Regions from separate parts of the Janthinobacterium sp. PLB04 genome, predicted to be linked through region 2. Evidence: riboswitches for the same ligand, from Rfam matches in the RefSeq annotation. Region 2 holds a riboswitch; the other holds the start of a gene.
The links. Region 2 has a riboswitch for thiamine pyrophosphate ahead of thiC (phosphomethylpyrimidine synthase ThiC). Riboswitches for the same ligand answer to the same signal wherever they lie in the genome.
Positions count from the first base shown of each region.

Region 1: it holds a riboswitch for thiamine pyrophosphate, as region 2 does, so the genes downstream of both, LSO07_RS21045 (TonB-dependent siderophore receptor) here and thiC (phosphomethylpyrimidine synthase ThiC) in region 2, are expected to answer to the same signal.

Region 1 covers NZ_CP088968.1:4,771,670-4,776,861, forward strand. The annotation lists gene LSO07_RS21025 (sensor histidine kinase) at 1-492, shown strand, start outside; gene LSO07_RS21030 (Imm26 family immunity protein) at 618-1,097, opposite strand; gene LSO07_RS21035 (ferritin family protein) at 1,191-1,496, opposite strand; gene LSO07_RS21040 (iron-containing alcohol dehydrogenase) at 1,639-2,796, shown strand; TPP riboswitch at 2,875-2,972, shown strand; gene LSO07_RS21045 (TonB-dependent siderophore receptor) at 3,058-5,192, shown strand, end outside.
Region 2 covers NZ_CP088968.1:1,166,505-1,171,696, reverse strand. The annotation lists gene LSO07_RS05140 (thiazole synthase) at 1-686, opposite strand, end outside; gene thiS (sulfur carrier protein ThiS) at 830-1,033, opposite strand; gene thiC (phosphomethylpyrimidine synthase ThiC) at 1,054-2,967, opposite strand; TPP riboswitch at 3,047-3,162, opposite strand; gene LSO07_RS05125 (hypothetical protein) at 3,271-3,525, opposite strand; gene LSO07_RS05120 (response regulator) at 3,565-4,371, opposite strand; gene LSO07_RS05115 (PAS domain-containing hybrid sensor histidine kinase/response regulator) at 4,400-5,192, opposite strand, start outside.

The sequences.
Region 1 (5,192 bases), 2.8 Mb from region 2:
GCCAAGCCGACGGAAGCGTCGAGCTTTACGGATGTCGACCTGAGCGGTTTGCTCAGCGACATGACGCGCGAAGCCATGCGCCTGCCGGATGTGAAGATCAACGCCAGCATCGCCGACGGCGCGCATGCGATGGGCAACCCCACCGACCTGCGCCGCGTGCTGAACAACCTGATCGAGAATGCGCGCCGCTATGGCAAGACGCCGGGCAGCGACGTGACGGAAATCGACATCGCCTGCCAGGTGCGCACCAGCCACGGCGCGAAAAAGGTCATCATCGAAGTGCAAGACCACGGCACGGGCGTGCCGGCAGAAAAGATAGAGCAACTGATGAAGCCGTTCACCCGCCTCGATACGGCGCGCGGGCAGGCAAACGGCGCCGGCCTGGGCCTGGCCATCGTCGACCGCGTGCTGCTGCGCCATGGCGCCGAATTGCAAGTGCGCAACCGCGAAGGCGGCGGCCTGGCGTTTCAGATCAGCTTGCCAGCGGCGTAGGTCGGATCAGCGAGGCCTTGCCTCGCATAATCCGACAACATTGTTGGCTGTTCCTGTCGGATTACGCGCCAGGCGCTAATCCGACCTACGCTACCGGCTCCGGCGTTTCCGCCGCCCGACAACGGTCAAGCGGACGCCTGCTCCTGCGCCAGCAATTTATTCATCAGCAATTCCGTCGCCCCGTAGCCGTACAGGGAATCGCTCTCCATGCCCGGCGTATCGAAGGGGATCGATTCCTCGCGGTTCAGCTTGGCAGGGTCGGCGTCCGCATAGCTGGCGCGCCAGGCGCGCTGCAAGGATTCATTGCGGCGGATAAAGGCCGGCATGGGCCAGGCGTCGCGCTCCCAGTGGAGGCTGTCACCCAGCAGGGGCCAGCGCTCGTTGAGCAGGGCCATGTCGCCCGTGCGCAGGCGGCGTACGGCCTGTTCCGGCCGCAAGCCTTCCAGCTCATCGAGCGTCGGCAAGCTGTCGCGCTTCGGTCCGAACATATACGCCAGCATGATGCGCCCGGCAGGCGCCCTGCGCGCCACCACGCCGACGGCATAGCCGCCGCCCGGCAAGGGCACGGCAAACCAGCTGCCTTCTCGGTATGGTAATGATCTCATCGTTGCAAACTCCCCCAAAATCGTGTCCGGGGCACAGTCTACGCGAAACGATGCGAAAGTGGCGCATGGTACGCCACAGCAACAAACCAATAGTTACAATATTTTCTCGTCATAGTGATACTGAGCAACAATCGGTCCCGCCTTGAACAGCGCTTCCTTCATGGCCGCGTCCAGGCGCGCATCGCGGCGGCGCATCCATTCGAGCAGCATGGCCGCTTCCTTGCGGCTGGTGTCGCCCGCATGCGCGAGCACGCGGCGCAGTTCCGGGTCCGTGCACGCCTCGAAGCGCTGGCTGTTCAAGTCCAGTGCCTGCAGCGCGGCGATGGTGGCGCCGATGGCGCGGTGCATGTCGAGCGCGGTGGCCGGCAAGCTGGATTCTTCCAGTGGGACGTTGGTCATGCGCATTCCTTTTCGCGTGGTGGTGACATCGGCTGCATTCTCCACCGCGCGGGCGAAAAGCTCAAGCGTCCACGACACGTTTCCACCCGTTCGGCCATAATCATGGCTCAGCAACAGCCTAAACCCCAGCGGCAGGAGCCCCATGTTCAATTTCGACTTTTACAATCCGACGCAAATCCTCTTCGGCCAGGGCCAGATCGCCGCCATCACGGCGCTGATCCCGCCGCATGCCAGAGTGCTCATGACGTATGGCGGCGGCAGCATCAAGCAGAACGGCGTCTACGATGAAGTCAAGGCGGCGCTGGCCGGCCATACCTTGCTGGAATTTGCCGGCATCGAACCCAATCCCAGCTATGAAACACTGATGCAGGCCGTGGCCATGGTGAAAAGCGAGCGCATCGATTTCCTGCTGGCCGTCGGCGGCGGTTCCGTGGTCGATGGCACCAAATTCATCGCCGCGGCCGCCCTGCATGAAGGCGAGGCGTGGGACATCCTGGCGAAAGGCGGCAAGATCGTCGAGGCCGCCCTTCCCTTCGGCACGGTATTGACGTTACCGGCCACGGGTTCCGAAATGAATGGCTCGGCCGTGATTACGCGCAAGGCCACGCAGGAAAAGCGCTCGTTCATGAGCCGCAAGGTGTATCCGAAATTCTCCGTGCTGGACCCGTCGAAAACGTTCACCTTGCCGCTGCGCCAGGTGGGCAATGGCGTCGTCGATGCGTTTGCGCATGTCATGGAACAGTATTTGACCTACCCTGTGAACGCGTCCGTGCAAGATCGCTTCGCCGAAGGCATTTTATTGACCCTGATCGAGGAAGGCCCGAAAGCCCTGTCGCACCCGGACGACTACGACGTGCGCGCCAACGTGATGTGGAGCGCCACCCTGGCCTTGAACGGCCTGATCGGCGTGGGCGTGCCGCAGGACTGGTCCACGCACGCCATCGGCCATGAATTGACGGCCTTGTATGAGCTCGACCATGCGCAAACTCTGGCCATCATCCTGCCCAGCATGCTGCGCGTGCGCAAGCAGGCCAAGCGCGCCAAGCTGCTGCAATACGCGGCCCGCGTGTGGGGACTCGACGGCGGCGACGAGGATGGCCGCATCGAGGCCGCCATCGCGCGCACGGAATTCTTCTTCCGCCACATGGGCGTCAAGACGCGCCTGGCCGACTACGGCCTGAACCACGCCAGCGTGGATGCCGTCGTGTCCGCCCTGGAAGCGCACGGCATGACGGCGCTGGGCGAGCAGCGCGAAGTGACGCCCGCCGTCAGCCGCAAGGTGCTGGAACTGAGTCTGTAGCGCAGTTTGCAAATTCCAGCCACACTGTTGTAAAACGGTCAGCCAGGAGGACAGCTGGCCGTGGTTCATGCTAAGCTGTCATTTCGCTAGGGGTCCTGGAGTCGTTATCCGGGTGAGAGATACCCTTCGTACCTGATCTGGATAATGCCAGCGAAGGAAAGCGCAAAGTACCTCCCTCCTTTGATAGCTCCTGCGTTGGCGCCAGCCGAACAAGCAGCCTGCCGTGCTCTTTACAGAGACGGCTTGAACCACGAGCAATCTATGTCTACACCGAATTTATCCGTTTCTGTACTGACCCTGGCGATCCTGCACGCGTTTGCCGCGCCTGCCTTTGCTGCGAACGACACCGCCGAAGCCACCGATCCGCAGGCCCAAAACATGGCCGAAGTCGTCGTCACGGCCAGCAAGGCGCCGGCCGCCAAGCGCGCCTCCGTGGGCGGCTTTGCCGACGCGCCGCTGCTGCAGACACCGGCGTCCGTCACCGTCATTTCGCAAAAAGACATGCAGGACTTGCAGATCCGCAATCTCAGCGATGCCGTCAAGCTCGACGCCAGCATCAATGAGTCGTACAACGCCGTCGGCTACGCGGAACAGTTCACCATCCGCGGCTTCAAGCTCGACACGAACTCCAGCTACCGCAAGGATGGCGTGGCCATTCCTGGCGACACGCAAATTCCGCTGGAAAACAAGGAACGCATCGAAGTATTAAAAGGCCTGGCCGGCTTGCAGGCAGGCGTGGCCGCGCCTGGCGGCGTGATCGACTTCATCGTCAAGCGCCCCACCGCCGCACCGCTGCGCACCGTCACCGTGGAAGCGCGCGAACGGGGCACCCTGTATGGCACCGTCGACCTGGGCGGACGCCTGGAAGACACGCGCTTCGGTTACCGCGTCAACGTGGCGGCCGAGCGCCTGCGTTCCTACATCAAGGGCGCGGACGGCAACCGTCGGTTCATTTCCGGCGCCTTCGACTGGCAGATTTCCCCGCAAGCCCTGCTGCAGCTCGACGCCGACTACCAGGACAAGGCGCAGGTCACGGCGCCCGGCTTCCAGCTGCTGAGCAACGGCAGCCTGCCGGCCAACGTCAGCGCCGACACCATGCTCAACAAGCAGCCGTGGACGCATCCGGTGGAAACCGTCACCAGCAACCTCGGCCTGCGCTTCCAGTACGCCTTCAATGACGACTGGCACGCCACCCTGTCCGCCAACCAGCACTCGTTCAAGCGCGACGACTACACGGCGTATCCGTATGGCTGCAGCCCGGAAAGCTGGGCGCCCGTCTTCTGCAGCAATGGCGATTTCTCCGTATGGGACTTCCGCAGCCTGGGCGAAACGAAAAAGCCGCTGAGCGCGCAAGCCATGATCCAGGGCAAGTTCGCCACCGGCAGCCTGCGCCACGAATTCACTGCCGGCGTGTCGTACTTCAACCGCAAGGACCGGGCCGGCAAGTACGTGTACGACGAAGTGGGCATCAGCAACATTTATCGCCCCGTCATCGTCGCGCCATCCGACGGCGTCACGGGCCCCGTACGCCTGGTACGCAACGACAAGGAAAAATCCGTCTTCGTGCAGGACATCGTCAGCCTGGCGCCCAACTGGAAGCTGCATGGCGGCCTGCGCCACATCAATGTGGATGGCTACCAGTATGTGCTCAAGGCCGACACGGAAATCCGCGCCAAGCACGACTTCCTGTTGCCGAACGTGGCGCTGGTGTACAACCCGCAAGACAATATCGCCGTGTATGCATCGTATTCGCAGGGCATGGAGCACGGCGGCACGGCCGACCGCTACGCGGAAAACGCCAATGTGGAACTGACGCCGAGCCGCTCGAAGCAGGTCGAATTGGGCGTGAAGGCGGACCTGACGCAGGACTTCATGGTGGCCGCCACCCTGTTCCAGATCCGCAAGGGCCTGGAATTCAACCAGTACCTCGACAGCAGCATGAGCACCTACAACTTCGTGCGCGCGGGCCAGGCCCAGCACCGTGGCCTGGAATTGTCTGCCCAGGGCAAGGCATCGGCCAACCTGAACCTGGGCGCGTCCATCACGGCCCTGAACAGCCAGCAATCAGGCACGGGCAGTGCGGACTACGATGGCAAGCGCGTGCCCAACGTGCCGGCCTTCAAGGCGGCCGTGCACGCGGACTACGCCGTGCAGCAGGTGGCGGGCTTGAGCGTGAATGGCAGCTGGGAATATGCGGGCAAAAAGGCGTTTGAAAACAACAACACCACCTTCGTGCCTTCGTACAGCGTGTTCAACCTGGGCGCCGCCTGGGCCACGCGCCTGGCCGGCACGCCAGCCGTGCTGCGCGCCACCGTCAACAACGTGACGGACAAGTTCTACTGGCGCGATGTGACTCCGGAAGCAGGCGGCTACCTGTTCCCGGGTGCAAGCCGCAC
Region 2 (5,192 bases):
TGCGCCATGCGCACGGGGTCGCGCGCACCGGCGATGGCTGTATTCATCAGCACGCCATCGCAGCCGAGTTCCATGGCAATGGCCGCATCCGACGCCGTGCCCACGCCTGCGTCCACCAGCACGGGTACTTTCGCCTGATCGATGATCAGCGACAAGTTCCACGGATTCAGGATGCCCATGCCCGAGCCGATCAGCGACGCCAGCGGCATGACGGCCACGCAGCCGATGTCCTCCAGAATCTTCGCCTGGATGGGGTCATCGCTGCAGTAGACCATCACGTCGAAGCCATCCTTGACCAGCGCTTCTGCCGCAACCAGGGTTTCCGGCATGTGCGGAAACAAGGTTTTTTCGTCGCCCAGCACTTCCAGCTTCACCAGATTGCGCCCGCCCAAGAGCTCGCGTGCCAGTTGCAGGGTGTAGACGGCATCTTTTGCGTTGTAGCAGCCGGCCGTGTTCGGCAAAATCGTGTACTGGTCCGGTGGCACGAAATCGAGCAGGCTGGGCGCGTTCGGGTCCTGGCCGATATTGACCCTGCGGATCGCCACCGTGATGATCTGCGCTTCCGCCGCATCCGTTGCTTCGCGCGTCTGCGGCAAATCCTTGTACTTGCCGCTGCCCACCAGCAGGCGCGATGGGTACTGCTTTCCTGCGATGGTCAGCAGGTCGTTGTTTGTTGCGGTATTCATGTGTTCTTCCTTAAGTTTTTAAACGTTCGAAGAAAACCGTAGCGAGCGGCGATGATTTGTGGCCGAGACGCGCAACCGTGCTTGAGCACGGTGAGCATCGCAGGCCGCAAAGCGCGACGCGCAGTAGGTTTGCTTGGACGTTTTCAGCCACCGCCGATGGCGCGTACTATCTCCACGTGATCCTGCGTTTCCAGGACCCGGTCCTGCCACGCCTTGCGCGGCACGACGCTGCGGTTGACGGCCAGCGCCAGCGCCTGGTTTTCCAGCGACAGGGCGGCGATCAATTGATCGAGGGTTTGGCCCGGCGGCACCTGGTGCGGTGCGCCGTTGAGCGTGATGGATATCAATGCAGGCATCACGCTCTCCTTCAGACCTTGCGGTACAGCTCGGCGCCGTTCTTGATGAATTCGATGGCCTTGATTTCCATGCCCTGCTTGAGCGCCTTGTCTTCCGCGATACCCATGCCGGCCGCGTATTCGCGCACCTCCTGCGTGATCTTCATCGAGCAGAAATGGGGGCCGCACATGGAGCAGAAATGCGCCACCTTGGCCGAATCCTTGGGCAGGGTTTCATCGTGGAATTCGCGCGCCTTGTCCGGGTCCAGGCCGATGTTGAACTGGTCGTCCCAGCGGAATTCGAAGCGGGCTTTCGACAGCGCGTTGTCGCGGATTTGCGCGCCCGGATGGCCCTTGGCCAGGTCGGCCGCATGCGCCGCGATTTTATACGTGATGATGCCATCCTTGACGTCCGCCTTGTTAGGCAGGCCCAGGTGTTCCTTCGGCGTCACATAGCACAGCATGGCCGTGCCATACCAGCCGATCATGGCCGCGCCGATGCCCGAGGTGATGTGGTCGTAGCCGGGCGCGATATCCGTCGTCAACGGTCCCAGGGTGTAGAACGGCGCTTCGCCGCACTGCTCCAGCTGCAAGTCCATGTTTTCCTTGATGAGCTGCATCGGTACGTGGCCGGGACCTTCGATCATCACCTGTACGTCGTGCTTCCACGCAACCTGCGTCAGTTCGCCCAGGGTTTTCAGTTCGCCCAGCTGCGCCTCGTCGTTGGCGTCGTAGATGGAACCGGGACGCAAACCGTCGCCCAGCGAGAACGACACGTCATACGCCTTCATGATTTCGCAGATTTCTTCGAAATGCGTGTACAGGAACGATTCCTGGTGGTGCGCCAGACACCATTTCGCCATGATGGAACCGCCGCGCGAGACGATGCCCGTCAAGCGCTTGGCCGTCATCGGCACATAGCGCAACAGCACGCCTGCATGGATGGTGAAGTAGTCGACGCCCTGCTCGGCCTGCTCGATCAGGGTGTCGCGGAAAATTTCCCAAGTTAAATCTTCGGCCTTGCCATTGACCTTTTCCAGCGCCTGGTAGATGGGCACGGTGCCGATGGGGACGGGGCTGTTGCGCACGATCCATTCGCGCGTCTCGTGGATATGTTTACCTGTGGACAGATCCATCACATTGTCGCCGCCCCAGCGGATGGCCCAGGTCATCTTTTCCACTTCCTCGCCAATCGACGAGGTGACGGCGGAATTGCCGATATTCGCATTGATCTTCACGAGGAAATTGCGGCCGATAATCATCGGTTCCACTTCCGGGTGGTTGATGTTGGCGGGAATGATGGCGCGGCCGCGGGCGATTTCCTCGCGCACGAATTCCGGCGTGATTTCCGCCGGGATGCTGGCGCCGAACGACTGGCCAGGATGCTGGCGGCCCATCAGGTCGGCCAGGCGTTCGCCCATGGGGCCGGAAGCTTTCAGCTCGCGCAAATATTCCTGCCGGCGCATGTTTTCGCGGATGGCGACGAATTCCATTTCCGGCGTGATGATGCCCTGGCGCGCGTAATGCATTTGCGTCACGTTCTTGCCGGCAATGGCGCGGCGCGGCTTGCGGTGCAGGTTGAAACGCAGCTCGGCCAGTTTCGGGTCCGCCAGGCGGGCGATGCCGTAATCGGAGGTCGGACCGGGCAATTCTTCCGTGTCGGCCCGTTCCATGATCCACGGCAGGCGCGGCGTGTCCAGGCCCGAGCGGATATCGATCTGCACGTCCGGATCCGTGTAGGGGCCGGACGTATCGTAGACGTAGATCGGCGGATTCTTTTCGCCGCCGAACGACGCTTCCGTGTCGGACTGGCTGATCTCGCGCATGGGCACGCGGATGTCGGGGCGGCTGCCTTGCACGTAAATCTTGCGCGAATTGGGCAGCGGCGCGATGGCGGCTTCGTCGACCGTGGCGGTGGCGGAGAGGAATTTCGGGTTGGCGTTCATTTTGGCTCCTTGGCTAGACTGTTTTTAAGCCTGGAGCCAGCTAAGGAGGTTCGGCTGCGCGCACGCGGAAAAGCGGGGTGCGTTCATCCTAAAGCTTCCCTTCGCTGGCATTATCCAGATCAGGTTCGGAGGGTATTTCTCACCCGCGCTTGCACCGTGTTTCCACAGCGAAAGGCAGGACCCCTAGCGTTTGCCGCCTTGCGGCAGCGAGCCAATTATACGCGGTTCACGCCGCGTGGCCAGATGATTTCTTGCAGGTGTCGTCTTTGCGCATCTGCTGCATTGCAACAGGCGCCATCGCGCTTATTTCTTCTTGCCCCAGCCCCAGCTGGTCGGTTCGCCCTTCAGCTGGCAGATGAAAATGAGCACGGCAACGATGGCCACTTCATAGACGATATAGCCGACCAGCATGGTTTGCGGCGGAAACAGGAAGGCGCCGCAGGCGAACAGCGCCAGCGCGGCCAGGAACACCAGCCAGCCTTGCCAGGTGATGGGCAAGCCCCAGCCCCAGCCATAGGTCTTGGCGGGGAACCAATAGGAGGGAGATTTGTCAGCCATGATGCTTTCCTTGTGGATGTGGATGGCACCAAGTATAAATCAGGCGATGCGCAAGCGCTCCGTGACATCGAGGCCGATGCCGCGGTAGCCGATGAAGCGGCTGCCATTGTCGAACATCGGCTCGCCGCTCACTTGCAGGTACTGCGTGCTGCCGTCGAGGTTGGCGCGGCTGTAGATGAAATCAAGGAACGGTTCGCGTGCGGCAATTTTTGCGTCGAGCAGCGCGCGTTCGGTGGCGTTCCAGCGCTGTGGCTCTTCCTCGCTGCCAATGCCCAGCATTTCGGCCACGGGGCCGGAAAAGCGCGTCAGATTGCCTTGCGCATCCTGTTCCCAGTACCAGTCGGACGACAGTTCCGTGAAGCGCTGGAAGCGCGCTTCGCTTTCGCGCAGCTCCGCCGTGCGCGCTTCCACCATCTGTTCCAGCGACTTGTTGTATTCGGCCAGCTTCTGGTACAGCAAGCGCACTTCCAGCATGTTGTGGATGCGCGTTTTCACCTCCACCAGGTCGAAGGGCTTGCTGACGAAATCCTTGGCGCCCGCTTGCAGCGCGCGCAGCTTGTGGCCGGGCTGGGCCGTGATCACCAGCACGGGCAGATAGCTGCCCGCCTCGATATCACGCAAGCCTTCCATCACCTCGAAGCCATCCATTTCCGGCATCTGCAAGTCGAGCAGGATCAGGTCGTAACGGTGCTGCTGGTGCAGCGCATGCACGGCTTGCGGATCCATGGTGGAGGTGATGCGCGTATAGCCGGCATTGCGCAGCACCTGTTCCAGCAGCATGACGTTGGCCTCCTGGTCATCAACGATGAGGATGCTGGCGTTCAGGATCTCGGTGGCTTGAAGCATGGCGGTATTCCTAAAATTAAGTGCTGAATTAGCGTACTGCGTGAGTGTCGTCGGCCAGGCCGTGCGCGGCCGCATGGTGCAGGGCCACGTCGAGCGCATCCATGAATTCGACGACCTTGATCGGCTTGGTCAAATAGCGGAAGAAACCCGCTTCCAGGCCTTTCTCGATGTCGCGCGGCACGGCGTTGGCCGACAGGGCCATCACGGGAATGTGGCTGGTGAGCGGGTCGTCGTGCAGGATATGCAGTGCGCCGAAGCCGCTGATGCCGGGCAGGTTGATATCCATCAAGATCACGTCCGGCTGATACGTGCGCGCCAGGTCGATGCCCAGGTGCGCATCGATGGCTGTGAGCAACTTCAAATCGCTGCGGCGGGCGATCAGTTGCTCCACCAGCGCCAGGTTGGCGGGATTGTCTTCCACGTACAGCAAGGTGCGCTGGCTTTCCTGCGGCACCTGCACCTGCGGCAGCGCGTCGCCGTCGCCCAGCACCAATGCCGGCGCGCTGCTCGAAGCGAGCTCGAACCAGAACGTGGTGCCCACGCCCACCGTGCTGTCGACGCCGATGGTGCCGCCCATCAATTCGATCAATTGCTTGGTGACGACGAGACCGATGCCCGTGCCCTCTTCCGTGCTGTTTTCCTGTCCCAGGCGGTTGAAGGGCTGGAACAACTGTGCCACCTGGCCCGCATCGAGGCCGACGCCACTGTCGCGCACGCTGACCCGCACCTTGGCGCCGCGCTGGCTGCAATCGACGGTAACGGTGCCGCCGCCCTGGTTGTACTTGATGGCGTTCGACAGCAGGTTGACCATCACCTGTTTC